One region of the Achromobacter sp. 46006 genome, then DNA from elsewhere that is predicted to be linked to it. Evidence: predicted binding sites of a transcription regulator. Region 1 holds the regulator's gene; each other region holds the start of a gene.
The links. Region 1 encodes LexA, which represses DNA repair genes until DNA is damaged. Its sites were predicted from a motif close to ACTGTATNNNNATACAGT; they were not measured.
Positions count from the first base shown of each region.

Region 2: imuA (translesion DNA synthesis-associated protein ImuA) is a predicted target of LexA. The motif match lies at 1,210-1,227, and genes of this name have one in related genera.
Region 3: AC6LKG_RS19050 (PA0069 family radical SAM protein) is a predicted target of LexA. The motif match lies at 4,788-4,805, and genes of this name have one in related genera.

Region 1 is NZ_JCBANN010000001.1:181,458-187,931, reverse strand. Features, by position in the region: gene AC6LKG_RS01005 (low molecular weight protein-tyrosine-phosphatase) at 18-509, opposite strand; gene uvrB (excinuclease ABC subunit UvrB) at 759-2,798, opposite strand; gene AC6LKG_RS00995 (amino acid aminotransferase) at 3,005-4,204, shown strand; gene lexA (transcriptional repressor LexA) at 4,357-5,007, shown strand; gene lon (endopeptidase La) at 5,121-6,474, opposite strand, start outside.
Region 2 is NZ_JCBANN010000036.1:20,201-26,674, forward strand. Features, by position in the region: gene AC6LKG_RS17285 (methyl-accepting chemotaxis protein) at 1-999, opposite strand, end outside; gene imuA (translesion DNA synthesis-associated protein ImuA) at 1,317-2,015, shown strand; gene AC6LKG_RS17295 (Y-family DNA polymerase) at 1,945-3,414, shown strand; gene AC6LKG_RS17300 (error-prone DNA polymerase) at 3,422-6,474, shown strand, end outside.
Region 3 is NZ_JCBANN010000044.1:21,064-27,537, forward strand. Features, by position in the region: gene rsgA (ribosome small subunit-dependent GTPase A) at 1-232, shown strand, start outside; gene AC6LKG_RS19030 (CoA pyrophosphatase) at 391-1,122, opposite strand; gene rplS (50S ribosomal protein L19) at 1,247-1,627, opposite strand; gene AC6LKG_RS19040 (EamA family transporter) at 1,863-2,735, shown strand; gene AC6LKG_RS19045 (hypothetical protein) at 2,840-3,301, opposite strand; gene AC6LKG_RS19050 (PA0069 family radical SAM protein) at 3,374-4,780, opposite strand; gene AC6LKG_RS19055 (sulfate adenylyltransferase subunit 1) at 4,994-6,292, opposite strand; gene cysD (sulfate adenylyltransferase subunit CysD) at 6,336-6,474, opposite strand, start outside.

The DNA.
Region 1 (6,474 bases):
CGACGAGCCAGGAGACCTCAGGCCGCCTGGTACTGGGTAGCGCGCTTGCGGACCAGCTCGAGCACACCCTGACAGGCGTCTTCGAGATAGTCGAGCACCTTGCCGAAACCGTCTGCGCCACCATAGTACGGATCGGGCACGGTGGCCTCCTCGAACTCGTTGGCGAAGCGCATCAACAGCATCAGCTTGTGCTGATAAGCCTTGGGGCACTGTTGCTGCATGGCGGAAAGATTGTCCCAGTCCATGGCGAGGATCAGGTCGAAATCGCGGAAGTCTTCCGCGGTGACCTGACGGGCCTCACAGTGCGTGATCTCGTAGCCGCGCTTGCGCGCTGCGGCCTGCGCCCGGGCATCAGGCGCCTCGCCGATGTGAAACGCGTGCGTGCCGGCGGAGTCGATGCGAACCACATCGCCCAAACCCGCGTCGTTCACCAAATGGCGAAACACGCCCTCTGCGCTCGGCGAGCGGCAGATATTGCCCATGCAAACGAAAAGTACCTTGGTCATCATGAAAGTAAGTGTGCGGGAAAACCCGAGATAAGGCAAGCTTTTTTTGCGTTCAGGGCGTCCGTTTCGGGTCAATGCGTCCCCTTGAATATTTCCTATAAATCAATTAGTTGAAGTCTATATTTAACGTTAAGCCGAAGATATGGACGGGATCGGTTACGCAAATTTCAGGCCCGCTTTTGCAACACCTTTCTTCCATCAACTATTCAGCAATCAGTCAGCGAATAGACACATTCAGATACCGTACTCCGCTCATACGGCGCCCTCCAGCAACACCCGCTGCTTCAGCGCCGTCAAGGCATCGCGGGCCGCCGCGGCCTGCTCGAATTCGAGATTGCGGGCGTGGTCCATCATCAGCTTTTCCAGGCGCTTGATCTCGCGCGCCAGGGCCTTTTCGTCCTTCAGCAATTCCGCTGGCACCGCGGCTTCCAGCGCGTCGTGCTGCACCGGCGCGACGATACCGTCGATCAGCTCGCGCACCGCCTTCTGCACACCGCGCGCGGTAATGCCATGGTCGGCATTGAATTGCAGTTGCTTGGCGCGGCGCCGGCTGGTCTCTTCCATGGCGCGCTGCATCGAATCGGTGATGCGGTCGGCATACAGGATGGCATGACCGTTCAGGTTGCGCGCCGCCCGGCCGATAGTCTGGATCAGGCTGCGCTCGGAACGCAGGAAGCCTTCCTTGTCGGCATCCAGGATGGCCACCAGCGACACCTCCGGGATGTCCAGGCCTTCGCGCAACAGGTTAATGCCGACCAGCACGTCGAACGTGCCCAGGCGCAGGTCGCGGATGATTTCCACGCGTTCGACCGTGTCGATATCGGAATGCAGGTAGCGCACCCGCACGCCGTGCTCGGTCAGGAAGTCGGTCAGGTCCTCGGCCATGCGCTTGGTCAGGGTGGTGACCAGCACCCGCTCTCCCAGGCTGGTGCGCGCCTTGATCTGGCCCAGCAGGTCATCGACCTGGCTGCGCGCCGGCAGCACCTCGACGATCGGGTCGACCAGGCCAGTGGGCCGCACCACCTGCTCGACCACATTGTCGGCGTGCTCCTTTTCGTAAGCCGCGGGCGTGGCCGACACGAACACGCATTGGCGCATGCGGGCCTCGAATTCCTCGAGCTTGAGCGGGCGGTTGTCCAGCGCCGACGGCAGGCGGAAACCATACTGCACCAGCGTTTCCTTGCGCGAGCGGTCGCCGCGGTACATCGCGCTGAGTTGGCCGATGGTGACGTGGCTTTCGTCGATGAACATCAGCGCGTCGGCCGGCAGGTAATCGATCAGCGTCGGCGGCGGTTCGCCCGGCGCGGCGCCCGACAGATGGCGGGAGTAGTTTTCGATGCCTTTGCAAAAGCCCAGTTCCTGAAGCATCTCGAGATCGAAGCGGGTGCGCTGTTCCAGGCGCTGGGCCTCGACCAGGTGGCCGTCGTCGACGAAGCGCTGGGTGCGCTCGCGCAGTTCTTCCTTGATGGTCTCGATGGCGCGCAGCACAGTGTCGCGCGGCGTCACGTAGTGCGAACCGGGATAGACCGTGAAGCGCGGCAGCTTCTGGCGGATGCGGCCGGTCAGCGGATCGAACAGTTCGAGGCTTTCGATCTCGTCGTCGAACAGCGTCAGGCGCAGCGCCAGTTCGGCGCTTTCGGCCGGGAAAATGTCGATGGTCTCGCCGCGCACACGGAACACGCCGCGGGTGAATTCAGCGTCGTTGCGGGTGTACTGCATGGCCACCAGGCGCGCCAGGATCTCGCGCCGCGAGATCTGGTCGCCGGCGCGCAGGATCAACACCATCGCATGGTAGTCGCCGGGGTTGCCGATACCGTAGATGCAGGACACCGTGCCGACGATGATGGTGTCGCGGCGTTCCAGCAGGCTCTTGGTGGCCGACAAGCGCATCTGCTCGATGTGCTCGTTGATCGACGAGTCCTTCTCGATGAACAGGTCGCGCGTCGGCACGTAGGCCTCGGGCTGGTAGTAGTCGTAGTACGAGACGAAGTACTCCACCGCGTTCTTGGGGAAGAACTCGCGCATCTCCGCGTACAACTGCGCCGCCAGCGTCTTGTTGGGCGCCAGCACCAGCGCCGGCCGCCCGAGCTGGGCGATGACGTTGGCCATGGTGTAGGTCTTGCCCGAGCCGGTCACGCCCAGCAGGGTCTGGTACATCAGGCCGTCCTGCACACCCTGGATCAGCCCCTCTATGGCGCCAGGCTGGTCGCCGGCGGGCGGATAAGGTTGGTACAAGTGGAACGGGCTGCCCGGGAAATCGACGTACCCGGGGCTGGCGCCAGGGGACGCCACGGCGCCCTCGGGGGCCGCGCCGGCCGCGCCGTCGGTTGCCCCGTCGGTTGCCCCGTCGGTTGCCGCGCCAGCGACCGCGCCAACGGCTGCGGCACCCACCGCGCTCGGGTCTATTGGGCTCTTAGGCATGCTAGACTGTTCCCAGGGTAAACCCCCCATTATCCACAGCACTTCCCACTGCGTCCACTCACCCTCAGCAGAGTCCCATGAGCACCCTTTTCGATTCCGTCGAACTCGCGCCGCGCGACCCCATTCTTGGCCTGAACGAACAATACAACGCGGACACCCGCCCCGGTAAAGTCAATCTGGGCGTGGGCGTGTACTACGACGACCAGGGCCGCATTCCGCTGCTGGGTGCCGTGCGCAAAGCCGAACTCGCCCGCGTCGAGGCAGCCGCCGCACGCGGCTACCTGCCGATCGAAGGCATCGCCGGCTACAACCAGGGCGCGCAAGCCCTGCTGCTCGGCAAGGAATCCCCGCTGGCGGCCGCTGGCCGTGTCCTGACCGCCCAGGCCCTGGGCGGCACCGGCGCCCTCAAGATCGGCGCCGACTTCCTGCGCCAGTTGCTGCCGGCCTCCAAGGTTCTGATCAGCGACCCCAGTTGGGAAAACCACCGCGCGCTGTTCGAACGCGCCGGTTTCGAAGTCGGCACCTATGCCTACTACGACGCCGCCACCCGCGGCCTGAATTTCGACGGCATGCTGGCCGCCCTGAAGGCCGCCCCGGCCCAGACCATCGTCGTGCTGCACGCCTGCTGCCACAACCCCACCGGCGTCGACCCCACCTTCGCCCAATGGGAGCAGATCGCCGCGGTCGTCAAGGAAAACAAGCTGGTGCCGTTCCTGGACATCGCCTACCAGGGCTTCGGCGAAGGCCTGCAGGAAGACGCCGCGGTGGTGCGCCTGTTCGCCGACCTCGACCTGACCATGTTCATCAGCTCGTCGTTCTCGAAGTCGTTTTCGCTGTATGGCGAACGCGTCGGCGCCCTGACCGTCGTGGCCGGCAGCAAGGACGAAGCCACCCGCGTGCTGAGCCAGCTCAAGCGCGTCATCCGCACCAACTACTCCAACCCGCCCACCCACGGCGGCACGATCGTCTCCACGGTGCTGAACTCGCCCGAACTGTTCGCCATGTGGGAAGAGGAACTCGGCGCCATGCGCGACCGCATCCGCCTGATGCGCAAGCAGTTGGTCGAGAAAATCAAAGAGCATGGCGGCAAGCAGGACTTCAGCTTCGTGCTGCAGCAGCGCGGCATGTTCTCGTACTCGGGCCTGACCTCGGCCCAGGTCGACCGCCTGCGTGAAGAGCACGGCGTCTACGCCGTCTCCAGCGGCCGCATCTGCGTCGCCGCGCTCAACAGCGGCAACATCGACCAGGTGGCCAAGGGCATCGCCGCGGTGCTGTAACCCCCCCCGGCATTGCCTCCCAACGGGACCTTCGGGTCCCGTTTTCATTGCCTGTCACAAAGGCGTGCCCGATCAGCGCTTGCATTTTTACGTTATGTCCCCCAGAATGCCGCTGTATATATGTACAGTCCGCTCCCAACCGGATCATCGCCATGGCCAGCAAACTCACCGATCGTCAACAGCAAATCCTGGACCTCATCCGGCAGACCGTCGCGCGCACGGGCTTTCCACCGACCCGCGCCGAGATCGCCCAGGCCCTGGGGTTCCGCTCGCCCAACGCGGCCGAAGACCATCTGAAGGCCCTGGCCCGCAAGGGCGCCATCGAACTCACCGCCGGCGCCTCGCGCGGCATCCGCCTGAAAGACAACTCGCCGGCGCCGTCCCAGGCGCCCCTGCCCCTGCCCGGCCTGGCGCAACTGCTGCTGCCGCTGGTGGGCCGCGTGGCCGCTGGCAGCCCGATCCTGGCGGCCGAGCACGTCGAGCGCGAGATCGGCGTGGATCCCAGCCTGTTCGCGCAGGCGCCCGACTATCTGCTCAAGGTGCGCGGCATGAGCATGCGCGATGCCGGCATCCTCGAAGGCGACCTGCTGGCCATCAAGAAGGCATCCGAGGCCCGCAACGGCCAGATCGTGGTGGCCCGCCTGGGCGACGACGTCACCGTCAAGCGCCTGCAGCGCCAGAACGGCCGCATCGAGCTGCTGCCCGAGAACCCAGACTTCAACGTCATCGTGGTCGAAGCCGACCAGGAATTCGCGCTGGAAGGCATCGCGGTCGGCCTGATCCGCCCGCACGCGCTGCACTGATCCGCCGCTTCCCCACTGGGCGCGCGCCCCTCGGCGGCCGCGCCAAAAAGAAACCCCGCGCAAGCGGGGTTTCTTTTATTGGGCATCCTTTGCGGGATGCCCCGGGGCCATGGTCAGTGCTTGAGCACGGGATCCGTCGAACCCGGCTCGGCCGGCTTGGCAACCAGCGGCTCCTTGACCGCTTCGTCTTCAGCCAGCGGCTCCGGCATACGTTCAAGAGCCAGTTCCAGCACCTTGTCGATCCAGCGCACCGGCACGATCTCGAGATGGTTCTTGACGTTGTCCGGGATCTCCGCCAAATCCTTGACGTTTTCTTCCGGGATCAAGACCGTCTTGATGCCACCGCGATGGGCGGCCAGCAGCTTTTCCTTCAGGCCGCCGATCGGCAGAACTTCGCCACGCAGCGTGATCTCGCCGGTCATGGCGACGTCGGCGCGCACGGGGATGCGCGACAAGGCCGAAACCATGGCCGTGGTGATCGCGATACCGGCGGACGGACCGTCCTTGGGCGTCGCGCCTTCCGGCACGTGCACGTGCATGTCGTGCTTCTCGAACACGCTGTCAGCGAAGCCCAGGCGACGCGCCCGCGAGCGCACCACCGTGCGGGCCGCCTCGACCGATTCCTTCATCACATCGCCCAGCGAACCGGTGCGTTGGATCACGCCCTTGCCAGGCATGTCCGCCACTTCGATCGTGAGCAGGTCGCCACCGACTTCCGTCCAGGCCAGGCCGGTCACCTGACCGATCTGGTTTTCCTTTTCGGCCATGCCGAAGGTGTACCGGCGCACGCCGAGGTAATCGCTGAGGTTGTCGCCCGTGACGTTGACCGGCTTGAGCTCGAAGGGCTTGCCTTCGGCCTTGGCGCGATCGCTCTGGGTCAGCAACTGCTTGATCACCTTGCGGCAGATCTTGCCCACTTCGCGTTCGAGCGCGCGCACACCGGCTTCGCGGGTGTAGTAGCGCACGATGTCGCGCAGCGCGCTGTCATCGACGGTCAGTTCGGTATCCTTGACGCCGTTGTTCTTCATCAGCTTGGGCAGCAGATGGTCGCGGGCGATGTGGATCTTTTCTTCCTCCGTGTAGCCCGACAGGCGGATCACTTCCATCCGGTCCAGCAGGGCCGGCGGAATGTTCAGCGTGTTGCTGGTGGCCACGAACATGACGTCCGACAGGTCGAAGTCGACTTCGATGTAGTGGTCCTGGAACGTGTGGTTCTGTTCCGGGTCCAGCACTTCGAGCAGCGCCGACGAGGGATCGCCGCGGAAATCCATGCCCAGCTTGTCGATTTCGTCGAGCAGGAACAGGGGATTGCGCACGCCGACCTTCGACATGTTCTGGACGATCTTGCCGGGCATCGAGCCGATGTACGTGCGACGGTGGCCACGGATCTCGGCTTCGTCGCGCACGCCGCCCAGGGCCATGCGCACGAACTTGCGGTTCGTGGCCTTGGCGATGGACTGGCCCAGC
Region 2 (6,474 bases), on a different contig from region 1:
CTCATAGCCCGGCGTCAGCGAGAACCCCACCAGGCCGCGATCGGCGTTTTCGTAGTAGCCGCGCGGCCGCTCGTCGTGGCGCAGCACGTAGCGCTCCTTCAGCGACACGGGGCCGTCCGAGGCGGCGATGACGCGCTGGCGGCTGTCGACCAGCAGGCAGCGGGTGCGCGCCCACTCCTCTTCCGACAATCCCACCGACCTGACGATACTGTCGGCCTGCTGGCTCCAGTCGAAGAACACCCCCAGCACGCCCAGCGGTTCGCCCTGCTTGTCGGCATCGCGTCGGATCGCAGTGGCGTAGGTGGCGACGTGGGCGCCGTCCAGCAGGCGCTCGCTGTCGATGTCCATGGCCACGTACTCGCCGCCGTCGGCCGTGGCCATGCCGCGCCGGAACCATTCGGCCTGGCTGACGTCGGCGCCGCGCGCCTGGGGATAGCGGTCCGGGCGGCCGCTGGCCACCACCCGGCCCTGCGCGTCGGCCACCCACAGGTCCAGGTAAACGGTATAGCTGTCCAGGATCACGCCCAGCCGGCCGCTGGCGTGGCGGGCGCTGTCGGCGCCGGGTTCCTGCAAGGCCCGCACCACCGCGGAATCCGTGGCCCACCAGCGCACGTCGCAGGAACGCTCGTACAGGTTGCGGTCCATGGTCTCGATCATGTTCAGCGCCAGGTCGCCCAGGCGGCGGCCCTCGTAGCCGCGGATTTCGTGCAGAGTGTTTTCGCCGATGCGGATCAGGTCGGCGATGGACCCGGCCAACTCTTCCTTGAGCGCGTCGGCGATGCCGGTGATCTGCTCGGACACGTACTGCACCTGGTTGGCCACCACCGCGAAACCGCGTCCCGCCTCGCCCGAGCGCGCGGCTTCGATGCGCGCGTTCAGCGACAAGTACTTGGCCTGCTGGTTGATGTCGACGATGCTCTCGATCTTCTCGTTCGAAATGCGCTCGACGCGGCGTGACAGTTCGACGATGCGTTCGGGTTGATGGGCCATGTTCAGCACTCCTTTTGTTGGACGTTGTTGCGTGAGGAGACGGTGACATGGGGACAGAAGCAGGAAGCGTGCCAAGCCGTGCACGGGTTAATGACCGGCACCTGCCAGGGGCGTGGCGCGGGTGGCGACGGCGCATCGCGCCTCGAAGCGGGCCTTGCGGCGCGCACCAATACGGTGCAAGCGACAGATACATCCGGTGCCTTGCGGGTCGGGTAAAATACTGTATATTCATACAGCAACAAGCGATTCCGGACAGGCGCTTCCCTGCCCGGCCGTACCGCCGCCCACCGAATCTTCACCCAGGAAAACCGGGTCGTCCGCCCGCCATGCCGTCGCCAGAACAGATCCATCCCGCGTTGTGGCGCGCCACCCAGTTGGCGCGCGGCGCCGCCCGCAGCCTGCCCACCGGCCACGCCGCCCTGTCGGCCGAGCTGCCGGACGGCGGCTGGCCGCTGGGCTCGCTGATCGAGCTGCTGGCGCCGCAACCCGGCATCGGTGAAATCCGCCTGCTGCGCCCGGCCCTGGCGCAACTGGAAACGCGCCGCGCCATCGCCCTGGTGCAGCCGCCGCACGCGCCGCACATCGCCAGCTGGATGAGCTGGCGGCTCGACCCGCGCCAACTGCTCTGGGTCGCCCCCGAAAAACCGCTGGACGCCCTCTGGGCCGCCGAACAGATCCTGAAAAACGGCAGCTGCGGCGCCCTGCTCTGCTGGCTGCCCCACGTGCGCCCCGAATCGCTGCGCCGGCTGCACCTGGCGGCCCAGGCCAGCGACCTGCTGTTCGTCGCCCTGCGCCCGGCCAGCGCGGCGCAGCACGCCACTCCCGCCCCCTTGCGCCTGGCGCTCGCGCCCGCGCCGGGTGGGCTGTCCGTCCATATCCTCAAGCGCCGCGGACCGGTCTGCGAGGCCCCGCTGTACGTGGGCCTGGAGCCCGGCGTCCTGGCGCCCACCCGCCATGCGCCTCTGGATCGCCGCCTGCCTGCGCTGCCTGCCGCTGGACGCACTGCGCCCGCACTGGCCGCTTGAGGCGCAGGCCTACGCGGTCCTCGACCAGGAACGCGTCGCCGCCCTCACGCCCGCCGCGCGCCAGGCCGGCGTGCGCCCGGGCATGCGCCGCGGCGGCGCGGCCGCCATCGCGCCCACGGTCGAACTGCTGGCGCGCGACCCGCTGGCCGAGGCCGACACCCTGCAAGGCGCGGCGCTGGCGCTGCTGCAATACACCCCCGAGGTCGCGCTGGCGGACGCAGACACCGTGCTGCTCAACGTCGGCGCCAGCCTGCTGTTCTTCCGCGGGCCGCGCGCGCTGCACCGGCGCGTGGCCGCCACGCTGGCCGCGCTGGACCTGCGCGTGTCGCTGGGCATGGCGCCCACCGCCGCCGGCGCCTGGCTGCTGGCGCACCGCGGCGGACGCCGGCCGGCGCGCCGGGTGCTCACCCCGCGCACGCTGGCGCGCCGGCTCGACGCCCTGCCCGTGGCCCTGCTGCCCCAGGCCCGGCCGCGCCTGGACTGGCTCAACGACATCGGCTGCCACACCCTGGCCGACCTGCGCGCCCTGCCGCGCGCCGGCCTGCAACGGCGCAGCGCGCCCGACCTGCTGCAGGCGCTGGACGCGGCCTATGGCCAGTCGCCCGAACTGCACCGCTGGATCGAGCCGCCGCCGCGCTTCGAGCGCCGCATCGAGCTGATGGAATACCTTGAACACACCGACGCGGTGCTGGCCGTGGCGCGGCGCCTGGCCGAGCAACTGGGCGGCTGGCTGGCGGCTCGGCAACTGGCGGTGCGGCGCGTGCTGCTGCGCCTGGACCACGAACGCGGCCGCCATGCGCGCCCACCCACCGACCTGGAACTGGCGCTGGCCCAGCCCGTGTGGCAGGCGCCGCAGATCCTCAACCTGCTGCGCGAAAAGCTCGGCCGCCTGACGCTCGAAGCGCCGGTGATCGCGGTGACGCTGCTCGCGCCCGACACCACCGAACAGCCCGCCACCAGCACCACGCTGTTCCCCGAACCCGGCGGCACCGCCGCCGACCACGCCCGCCTGCTGGACCTGCTGACCGCGCGGCTGGGCCGCGACCAGGTGCGCCACGCCTGCCCCATCCCCGACCATCGGCCCGAAGCCGCCAATGCCTGGGGCGACGCGCTGGAACCGCCGCCGCGCCCCGAACCGCAGCCCGAACCCCTGGACCGCCCCTTCTGGCTGCTGGACCCGCCGCTGCCGCTCAAACTCGCCGGCCACCGGCCGCAATACGCCGGCCAGGCACTGCGGCTGATGCGCGGCCCCGAACGCATCGAAAGCGGCTGGTGGGACCCGGCCTTGACCGTGCGCGACTACTTCGTGGCCGAGGACGCCGCCGGCGCGCGCTACTGGATCTACCGCGAGCGCGACGACGCGCACGCGCGCTGGCACCTGCACGGGCTGTACGCCTGACTCCGCCATGCAAGCGCCCGACGATCCGCATGATGACGCCCCCGGTCCGCCTGTCGGGTTGCCCGGCTACGCCGAACTGCAATGCCAGTCGAACTTCTCGTTCCTGCAGGGCGCCTCGCACCCCGAGGAACTGGCCGCCCGCGCCGCCGAACTGGGCTACGCCGCCCTGGCCATCACCGACGAATGCAGCCTGGCCGGCGTGGTGCGCGCCCACGTCGAAGCCAAGACCCAGAAGCTGCCGCTCATCATCGGCGCCACCTTCCGGTTGCGCGCCGGCCCCGAGGCCGCGCCGCTGGACCTGACCCTGCTGGCCCAGACCCGCGAGGGCTACGGCAACCTGTCCGAACTCATCACCCTGGCCCGCACCCGCGCCCCCAAGGGCGAATACCGGCTGGCGCCCGAGGACCTCACCCATCCACCGCCGGGCTACGAACACCTGCGCCACCTGCCCGAATGCCTGGCGATCCTGTCGCCCGTCTACGGCGACGACCCCGACCGCATGGCGCAGCAGGCGCGCTGGCTGGCCGCCACCTTCCCGCGCCGCGCCTGGGTCGGCCTGACCCTGCTGTACCGCTCGCGCGACGACCTGCACCGCGCCGCCGTCGACCACGCCGCGCGCGCCGCCGACCTGCCGGTGGTCGCGCTGGGCCAGGTGCAGATGCACGTGCGCTCGCGCAAGCCGCTGCACGACACCCTGACCAGCATCCGCACCCACCAGCCCGTGTCGCAATGCGGCTACGCGCTGTCGGGCAACGCCGAGCAGCACCTGCGCACCCGAATGCGGCTGGCCAACCTGTATCCGCCCGAGGCGCTGGCGCAGACCCTGGTGGTGGCGCGGCGCTGCGCCTTCTCGCTGGACGAACTGCGCTACGAATACCCCGACGAAATCATCCCGCGCGGCCACACCCCCGCCACCTACCTGCGCCAGGAAACCCTGGCCGGCGCCGCGCGGCGCTTTCCGGGCGGCACGCCGGCCCACGTCAGCGAACAGATCGAAAAGGAACTGGCGCTGATCGCCGACCTGCAATACGAGGCCTACTTCCTCACCGTCTACGACATCGTGCTGTACGCCCGCAACAACGGCATCCTGTGCCAGGGGCGCGGTTCGGCCGCCAACTCGGCGGTCTGCTACTGCCTGGGCATCACCGAGGTCGATCCGCGCCGCGGCACCAACCTGTTCGAGCGCTTCATCAGCAAGGAACGCAACGAGCCGCCCGACATCGACGTCGACTTCGAACACCAGCGGCGCGAGGAAGTGATCCAGTACATCTACCGCAAGTACGGCCGCCAGCGCGCCGCCCTGACCGCCGTGGTGATCTCGTACCGCCCGCGCAGCGTGCTGCGCGACACCGGCCGCGCGCTGGGCGTGGACCCGGGCGTGATCGACGCGGTGGCGCGCGCCCACCAGTGGTGGGACAGCAAGCAGGAAATGCTGCGCACCCTGGGCGCCTGCGGCCTGGACCCGGAATCGCAAATGGCGCGGCAGTGGGCCGCGCTGGCCCAGACCCTGATGGGTTTTCCGCGCCACCTGTCGCAGCACCCGGGCGGCTTCGTCATCTCGCGCGGCAAGCTGTCGCGGCTGGTGCCGATCGAAAACGCCGCCATGGCCGACCGCAGCGTGGTGCAGTGGGACAAGGACGACCTGGACGCGCTCAAGCTGCTCAAGGTCGACGTGCTGGCGCTGGGCATGCTCTCGGCGCTGCGCCGCACCCTGGAACTGGCCGGCCAGCGCCGCGGCCAGCCGCTGCGGCTGCAGGACATTCCCGAAGGCGACGAACCCACCTACGACATGATCTGCGAGGCCGACACCATCGGCGTGTTCCAGATCGAATCGCGCGCCCAGATGACCATGCTGCCGCGCCTGCGGCCGCGCGAATACTACGACCTGGTGGTGCAGGTGGCCATCGTGCGGCCCGGCCCGATCCAGGGCGGCATGGTGCATCCGTACCTGCGCCGCCGCCAGGGCAAGGAAAAGGAAAGCTACCCCAGCGAGAAAGTGCGCGGCGTGCTCAGCCGCACCATGGGCGTGCCCATCTTCCAGGAACAGGTGATGCAGATCGCGGTGGTCGCGGCCGGCTTCTCACCGGGCGATGCCGACCAGTTGCGGCGCTCCATGGCCGCCTGGAAGCGCAAGGGCGGCGTCGACAAATACCGCGCCAAGCTGGTCGGCGGCCTGCTGGCCCACAATTACACGCTGGAATTCGCCGAGGCGCTGTTCCGCCAGATCGAAGGTTTTGGCGAATACGGCTTCCCCGAAAGCCACGCCGCCAGCTTCGCGCTGCTGGCCTACGCCAGTTCCTGGCTCAAGCGCCACGAACCCGAGGCCTTCCTGGCCGCGCTGCTCAACTCCCAGCCCATGGGCTTTTACGCGCCGGCGCAACTGGTGCAGGACGCGCGCCGCCATGGCGTGCGGGTGCTGCCGGTGGACGTGACCGTCAGCGGCTGGGACGCGGCGCTGGAGCCCGCGCCCGTCGACGCGCCGCCGCGCCGGCCCCATCCTCACGCCCCCCCGCCGGACGAAATCCGCCCCGCCGTGCGTCTCGGCCTGAGCCTGATCCAGGGCCTGCACCAAGACAGCGCCCGCCGCATCGAGGCGGCCCGCGCCGACGCCCCCTTCACCAGCACCGGCGACCTGGCCCGCCGCGCCGCCCTGACGCGCCACGACCTGAACGCCCTGGCCGCCGGCGACGCCCTGCGCACCCTGGCCGGCCACCGCCGCCAGGCCAGTTGGGAAGCCGCCGCCAGCGTCCACAGCCGCGACCTGCTGCGCGACGCCGCCATCCACGAAACCGAAATCCCGCAACTGACCGCGCCGACTGAAAACCAGACCGTGGCGGCCGACTACCGCAGCGTCGGCCTGACCCTGCGGCGCCACCCCGTCGAGCTGCTGCGGCCGCAACTGGCGGCGCGCAATTTCCAGCCGGCCAGCGTGCTCAACGGCTACCCCGACAAGCGCGTGGCGCGCGCCTGCGGCATCGTCACCGTGCGCCAGCGGCCGCAGACCTCCAAGGGCGTGATCTTCGTCACGCTGGAAGACGAAACCGGCCCGGTCAACGTGGT
Region 3 (6,474 bases), on a different contig from region 1:
CCCCGGATTCCAGGCCTTCGGCCTGCAGCACCTGAGCCGCGAAGACATCATTCGCGGCTTCCCGGAGTTCGCCACGCCGATCGAATCCTGCCGCTTCTACAACTGTACCCATCGCCAAGAACCGGGTTGCGGCGTGGTCGCGGCGCTGGAAGCCGGTGCGATCGACCCGGCCCGCTACGCACTGTACCTGCGCATCCTGGACGAGAACCTGGCGGGACAACAGCGGTATTGAGCCGCCGGTTGGCAGCGTCCCGGCGCGGCCCGCTCGAGCGGCGCCGTCGACGGGCAGGCAGCGCCGCGGCGCCCGGGCCCCGACCCCCGGCGGGCAATCGACTCGAGGTAGCTGAAGCGGCTGACTGACGGCCCGGCGATGCGCCAACCTACCCGGACCTAACGCGGCTCGAAGCCGTTGCGCAGCAAGTGGTAAAGGTTGCGCAGCATGCCCGCGGTGGCGCCCCAGATGAAATGCCGGCCATACGGCATGCCGTAATAGTGGCGCACACGCCCGTCCTCCAAGCGTGCCTCGTACAGGCGATGGTTGGCCGGGTCCATCAGGAACGACAGCGGCACTTCGAATACTTCGGCCACTTCGAACGCGTCCGGGGCCAACTGGAAGCCCGGCGTCACCAGCGAGACCACCGGAATGATCGAGAAGCCGGTGGCGGTCAGGTAAGGCGGCATGCTGCCCAGTACCTCGACATGGTTGGCCGGCAGTCCGGTTTCTTCCTGGGCCTCGCGCAACGCGGCGGCAACGGGCGTGGCATCGCTGGTCTCGATGCGGCCGCCCGGAAAACTGATCTGGCCCGCGTGGTCGTGCAGGTGCGCCGCGCGCTGGGTCAGCATGATGTGCACCCCGTCGGCGCGCGTCACCAGCGGAATCAGGACGGCGGCGGGCACGGGGGCGCCCTCGCGTCCGGGGTAGCGCAGGTCGTTGTCGCGCGACAGCTCCAGCGTCCAGGTGGACGGCTGGCTGAGCGTGCCGCGCAGTTGGTCGGGCGTCAGCAGACCGGCCGGCACCGCCACCAGCGAATCATTGGCGACTACCCAGGGTTGCGATGCCGGATCGAACCCGGGCCGTACGAGCGGCCGGCGTGGCCGCGCAGAAGACGAGGAATCAGACATTCGGCTTTTCAAAAAAGAAAAAGGCACCCTCGCAGGTGCCTTTTTAACCCGGAAACCCGTGCCGGACGAAAACGCGGGATGGCGTGTGCGTCCGACACTGGTGGGGCCGTGTGCCGATAAGCGATCAAGCCGCCGAGGCTTGCTTGCTGACCAGCTTTTCCTTGATACGCGCCGACTTGCCCGAGCGGTTGCGCAGGTAGTACAGCTTGGCGCGGCGCACGTCGCCGCGGCGCTTGACTTCGATGCCGGCGATTTGCGGCGAGTACAGCTGGAACGTACGCTCCACGGCTTCACCCGACGAAATCTTGCGCACGGTGAACGCGGAGTTCAGGCCGCGATTGCGCTTGGCGATCACGACGCCTTCGAAAGCCTGCACGCGCTTGCGGGTGCCTTCGACGACGTTCACGCTCACGATGACGGTGTCACCAGGAGCAAATTCAGGCTTGGCTTGGCCGCCGGTCAGACGGGCAATCTCTTCCTGTTCCAGGATAGCGATAAGGTTCATTGAGAACTCCTAGATCATCATGCCTTTGCGGACTGAAAAAACTTTGCCGTTCGATATTGTTCACGCCTGCCAGAAAGGCCAGGCCATGTACCGCAAGCAGAGGATGAGATTTGGCAAACCAATGATTCTACACCAAAAATTGACCACCGCCTCGCGTAACATGACGCCCTGCCCGCAGGTTTGCGGTACCCTAGCGGTTTCTGTAACAAACACGTCATAAGACGCTGTTCCCCCCATGTCGTACTCGTCCCTGTTATTGGTCGTCCTGGCGGCGATGGCCCACGCAACGTGGAATCTGCTTGCCAAACGCGCGGCCATGGTGGGCGCTCCCTTTGTCTTCGCCTATGGCCTGTGCGCCTCGGTGCTATATGCGCCGTGGGTCGTGTGGGTGCTGCTGCATGACGGCATGACCTGGACCTGGCCCGTGGTCGGGGCGATCCTGACCTCCAGCCTGTTGCATCTGGGCTACAGCCTGTGCCTGCAACGCGGCTATCAGGTCGCGGACCTGTCGGTGGTGTATCCGATCGCCCGCGGCACGGGTCCCCTGCTCTCGACCACCGGCGCCTTCCTGCTGCTGCGCGAACCGGCCACCGCGACCGGCATCGCCGGCATGCTGTGCGTGGTGATAGGTGTGCTGTTGATCGCCACCCAGGGGCGTCTGTCGATCTTCCGCAACGCGCAGGCCTGGGTAGGTGTGCGCTGGGGCATGGTAATTGGCCTGTTCATCGCCGCCTACACCGTGGTGGACGCCTATGGCGTCAAGGTGCTGCTGATCAGCCCGGTGCTGTTCGACTGGTTCACCTGTGTCACCCGCACCGCGATGATGACGCCGCACATGGTGAAGCGCCGCGCCCAGGCGTGGGAACTGATGCGCGGCCACTGGCACCTGGCGCTGGCGGTGGGCCTGCTGTCGCCGCTGGGCTACATCCTGGTGCTGTATGCCCTGCGCAACGGCGCGCCGCTGAGCCTGGTGGCCCCGGCGCGGGAAATGTCGATGATGCTGGGCACCTTGGCCGGCATGTTCCTGCTGCGCGAGAAAGTCGGCCCCGGCCGTCTGGCGGGCTGCCTGTCGATCCTGGCGGGCGTGGTGCTGCTGGGCTCGGTCTGAACCGTGAACCGGCTCCCTGGCGCGCGGTGGCGTGATGCGCCACGATGCGTCCGGGAGCCTCCCGGACAGCGGCGCCGCCCTGAATCTTTACGCCTCGGGCCGGCTCAGAAGCCGCCGGCCACGCCCAACCACATGAGGGCGGGAATCATCGCTCCCCATGCCAGTACCAGCACCACATCCAGCACCATGCTTTTCACGCTGACCTGATCCGAAACGGGTTCGACCGTGGCGTTGCCCAGGCAGCGCTCACGCGCGCCTCGGACGGGGGCGGTATCCGGCCCGGCGGCCGGCGGAAACGGCCACTTGCCCGGCAAGGTGCCACTGCGCTCGCGCTCGCGCTTGCGCGGCTCGACCTCGGCGGGGGCATCCGCGCCGGGGCCGGCAGGCAAGGCCAGTTTCGTGGCCACGCCCTTGCCGGCGCCGCCTGCCGGCAAGCCCGTCCATGGCATGGGCAGCCCGGTGAAGCGGGCACCGAAGGCGCGGGCACGCTGGGCGGCGCGACGCAGCGGCGACAACGAGACGGCGGTCAGGTCGTCTGGCAGGACGGAGAGTTGAGCGGTGTTCATGGGGAACTCCTTTTAGCGCAATCAGGAACCGTGGCGACACGCCGCGGTGGCAACCCGGGGACGGGCCGCGGGTCAGTCGAACAACGACAATTGCCCCGCGGCCATGGCGCGCAACTGGCGCGCTCCGCGCCCGTACGCGCCGGCCACGGGCACGGCACTGGAAAAAGGGACCCCTGAAGACGCTTGCACGCCAACCGGGGATGGGAAAACGGGGATATCAGCCACGCCGGACGCAGCGGAAGGAATGGGGCCAGGCCAGCTGGCGGGCGCCGGCGGCTGGAAGCGGTCGCAGTCGAGCGCCAGCCGGTGGCGGTTCAGGCCAAGCTTGCGGATGGCCACGGCGAAGCGCTGGCGCAGCAGGTCGGCCCAGATGCCTGTGCCGCGCATGCGCGAACCGAAGTTGGGATCGTTGCGGCGGCCGTTGCGCAAATCTTCGATGCGATGGAGCACGCGCTGGGCGCGGTCCGGGAAGTGGGCGTTGAGCCAGTCCTCGAACAGGGTCTTGACTTCCCAGGGCAGGCGGATGACGGTGTAGCTGGCGTAGTGCGCGCCGGCCGCCTTGGACTCCTGCAGGATATGTTCCATGGCGTCATCGTTGATGAACGGGATCACGGGCGCCACCAGCACGCCGACCGGCACGCCGGCGGCGGTCAGGTTGCGCACGGCTTCCAGGCGGCGCCAGGGGGCGGCGGCGCGCGGCTCGAGCGTGCGGGCCATGTCGGCGTCCAGCGTGGTGATGCTCATGTAGACCACCACCAGCTTGTGCTCGGCCAGCGCGGCCAGCAGATCGAGGTCGCGGGCCACCAGGGCGTTCTTGGTGACGATGGTGACCGGGTGGCGGGTTTCGAGCATCAGCTCGAGCATGCCGCGCGTCAGGCGCCAGTCGCGCTCGATGGGCTGGTAGGCGTCGGTGGCCGAGCCGATGTTGATGGGCGAGGGCTTGTAGCCGGGACGGCTGATCTCCACCCGCAGCGCCTCGACCGCATTGGCCTTGGCCACCAGCCGGGTCTCGAAATCGAGGCCGGGGGAATAGCCCAGGTAGGAGTGGGTCGGGCGGGCGTAGCAATAGACGCAGCCGTGCTCGCAGCCCCGGTAGGGATTGACGGCCACGTCGAAGGGGATGTCGGGCGAATCGTTGCGCGACAGGATCTTGCGGGCCTCTTCGGCCGTGACGGTGGTCTTGGGGGCGGCGGGCGCCCGGCGGACGTCGGGCAGGATGGGGATGACGGTGGCCGCGGGCGCAGCGCCAGCGGCGGCCAGATCGGTCAGGCCGGACGAATCATCGGGGGAAATATTGGGGACAGAATCAACGAAATCAGCCGGGAGGCCCGAGGCGGACCAGCCATCGTCGACCTGCGCGCGGTCGTCTTTCTGGAAGCGATGCCGAACATTAGTAACCGCACCCCGACCGCGCAAGGCGGCGGGGGCGGCAGCCGGGGACCCAGAACCGGCGGGAAAAGAATGATCGGTGCGTGCCATGAAAACTACTGTACAAAAACACAGTGGTTTTGACAAGCACCAAAAGCCTTTTCGTAAGACAGTCCCACTTTACCGCAAGACGAAGACGGCGTCCGGAGAATTCGATTTCACCTTGCGATATCGCCTGGAGAGCCGCGCCAGTATTGAATTTGGATAAAAAACAACAACCCAGGGCCGGCCACCGGCGACGCCCGCCCCGGATCCGCTTGCGGTTTACCGGAACATGCCCGCCGCCGCGGTCTGATGCGTGGCTTCGTCTATCAGGATGAAGGCGCCGGTGGCGGGCACATCGGCATATCGATCGACCGCCAGCGACTCGCGCGTGCTGAACGCGACGCGGCCGATGTCGTTCATGCGCAGCGTGCCTTCGGGGTTCTGCACCTCCTGCAGTTCGTGGATGTCGCGATGCGAGAGCACAGCGCGGATCTTCGCCGACGTCAGCCGCGTGCCATGCTTGAGCAGATACTTGCGCGCGGGGTTGAGCGCCTGCCCATCGAGCCAGCAGAGCTCCGCTTCGAACTCGCGCGCGACCTGCGCCGGCGTGGCCGCGTGCACGATAACGTCGCCGCGCGACACGTCGACGTCGCGGTCCAGCACCAGCGTCACCGAGTCGCCCGCCACCGCCACGTCCAGCGCGCGATCGAACAGGCGCACTTCCTGCACGCGAGCGGTCACACCCGAAGGCTGCACCACGATCTCATCGCCTGGACGCAGCGCGCCGCTGGCGATGCGGCCGGCGTAGCCGCGAAAATCCTCCTTCAGACTGCCATCGTGGCGCGCCACCCATTGCACCGGAAAGCGCAGCGGCCCGCCACGTCCGTCGGCCGCCGGATCGAGCGATTCCAGCAGCGTCAGCAACGGCTGGCCCGCATACCACGGTGTCTTGTCCGATAGCGTCACCACGTTGTCGCCATTCAGCGCCGACAAAGGCAGAGCGTCGAAGTGGGCGATGCCGAGCTTGTCCGCCAGGTCGGCATAGGCGTCGCGGATGCGCGTGAACACGGCCCGGTCCCAATCCACCAGGTCCATCTTGTTGACTGCCACCACGATGTGGCGGATGCCCAGCAGGCGCGCGATGGTGCTGTGGCGCTTGGTCTGCGGCAGCAGCTTGCCGTCGGCCGCGCGGGTGGCGTCGATCAGGATCACGGCGACGTCGGCGGTGGAGGCGCCGGTGACCATGTTGCGGGTGTACTGCTCGTGGCCGGGCGCGTCGGCGATGATGAACTTGCGCGCCGGGGTCGAGAAGTAACGGTAGGCCACATCGATGGTGATGCCCTGCTCGCGCTCGGCCTCCAGGCCGTCCGTCAGCAGGGAGAAGTCGATGCCGCCCTCGGCCACGCGCTTGTACTTGGCGCGCGAGATGGCGTCGAGCTGGTCGGCGAACACGCCCTTGCTGTCATACAGCAGGCGGCCGATCAGCGTCGATTTGCCGTCGTCCACCGAACCCGCGGTAATCAGGCGCAGCAAGCCCGAGTCGGTGCCCGAAAGAAAAGAATCGTTTACTGCGTTCATATGCGTCCCCTGTCGGCCGGCCAGGCGCCGGCCACTCGTGCGATCAGAAATAGCCTTCCTTCTTGCGGCGCTCCATCGAGGCCTCGGAAGTCTGGTCGTCCATGCGCGTGGCGCCGCGCTCGGTGATATCGGTCACCGCTGTCTCGGCGATGATGGCGGCAGTGTCGGCGGCATCCGAGGCC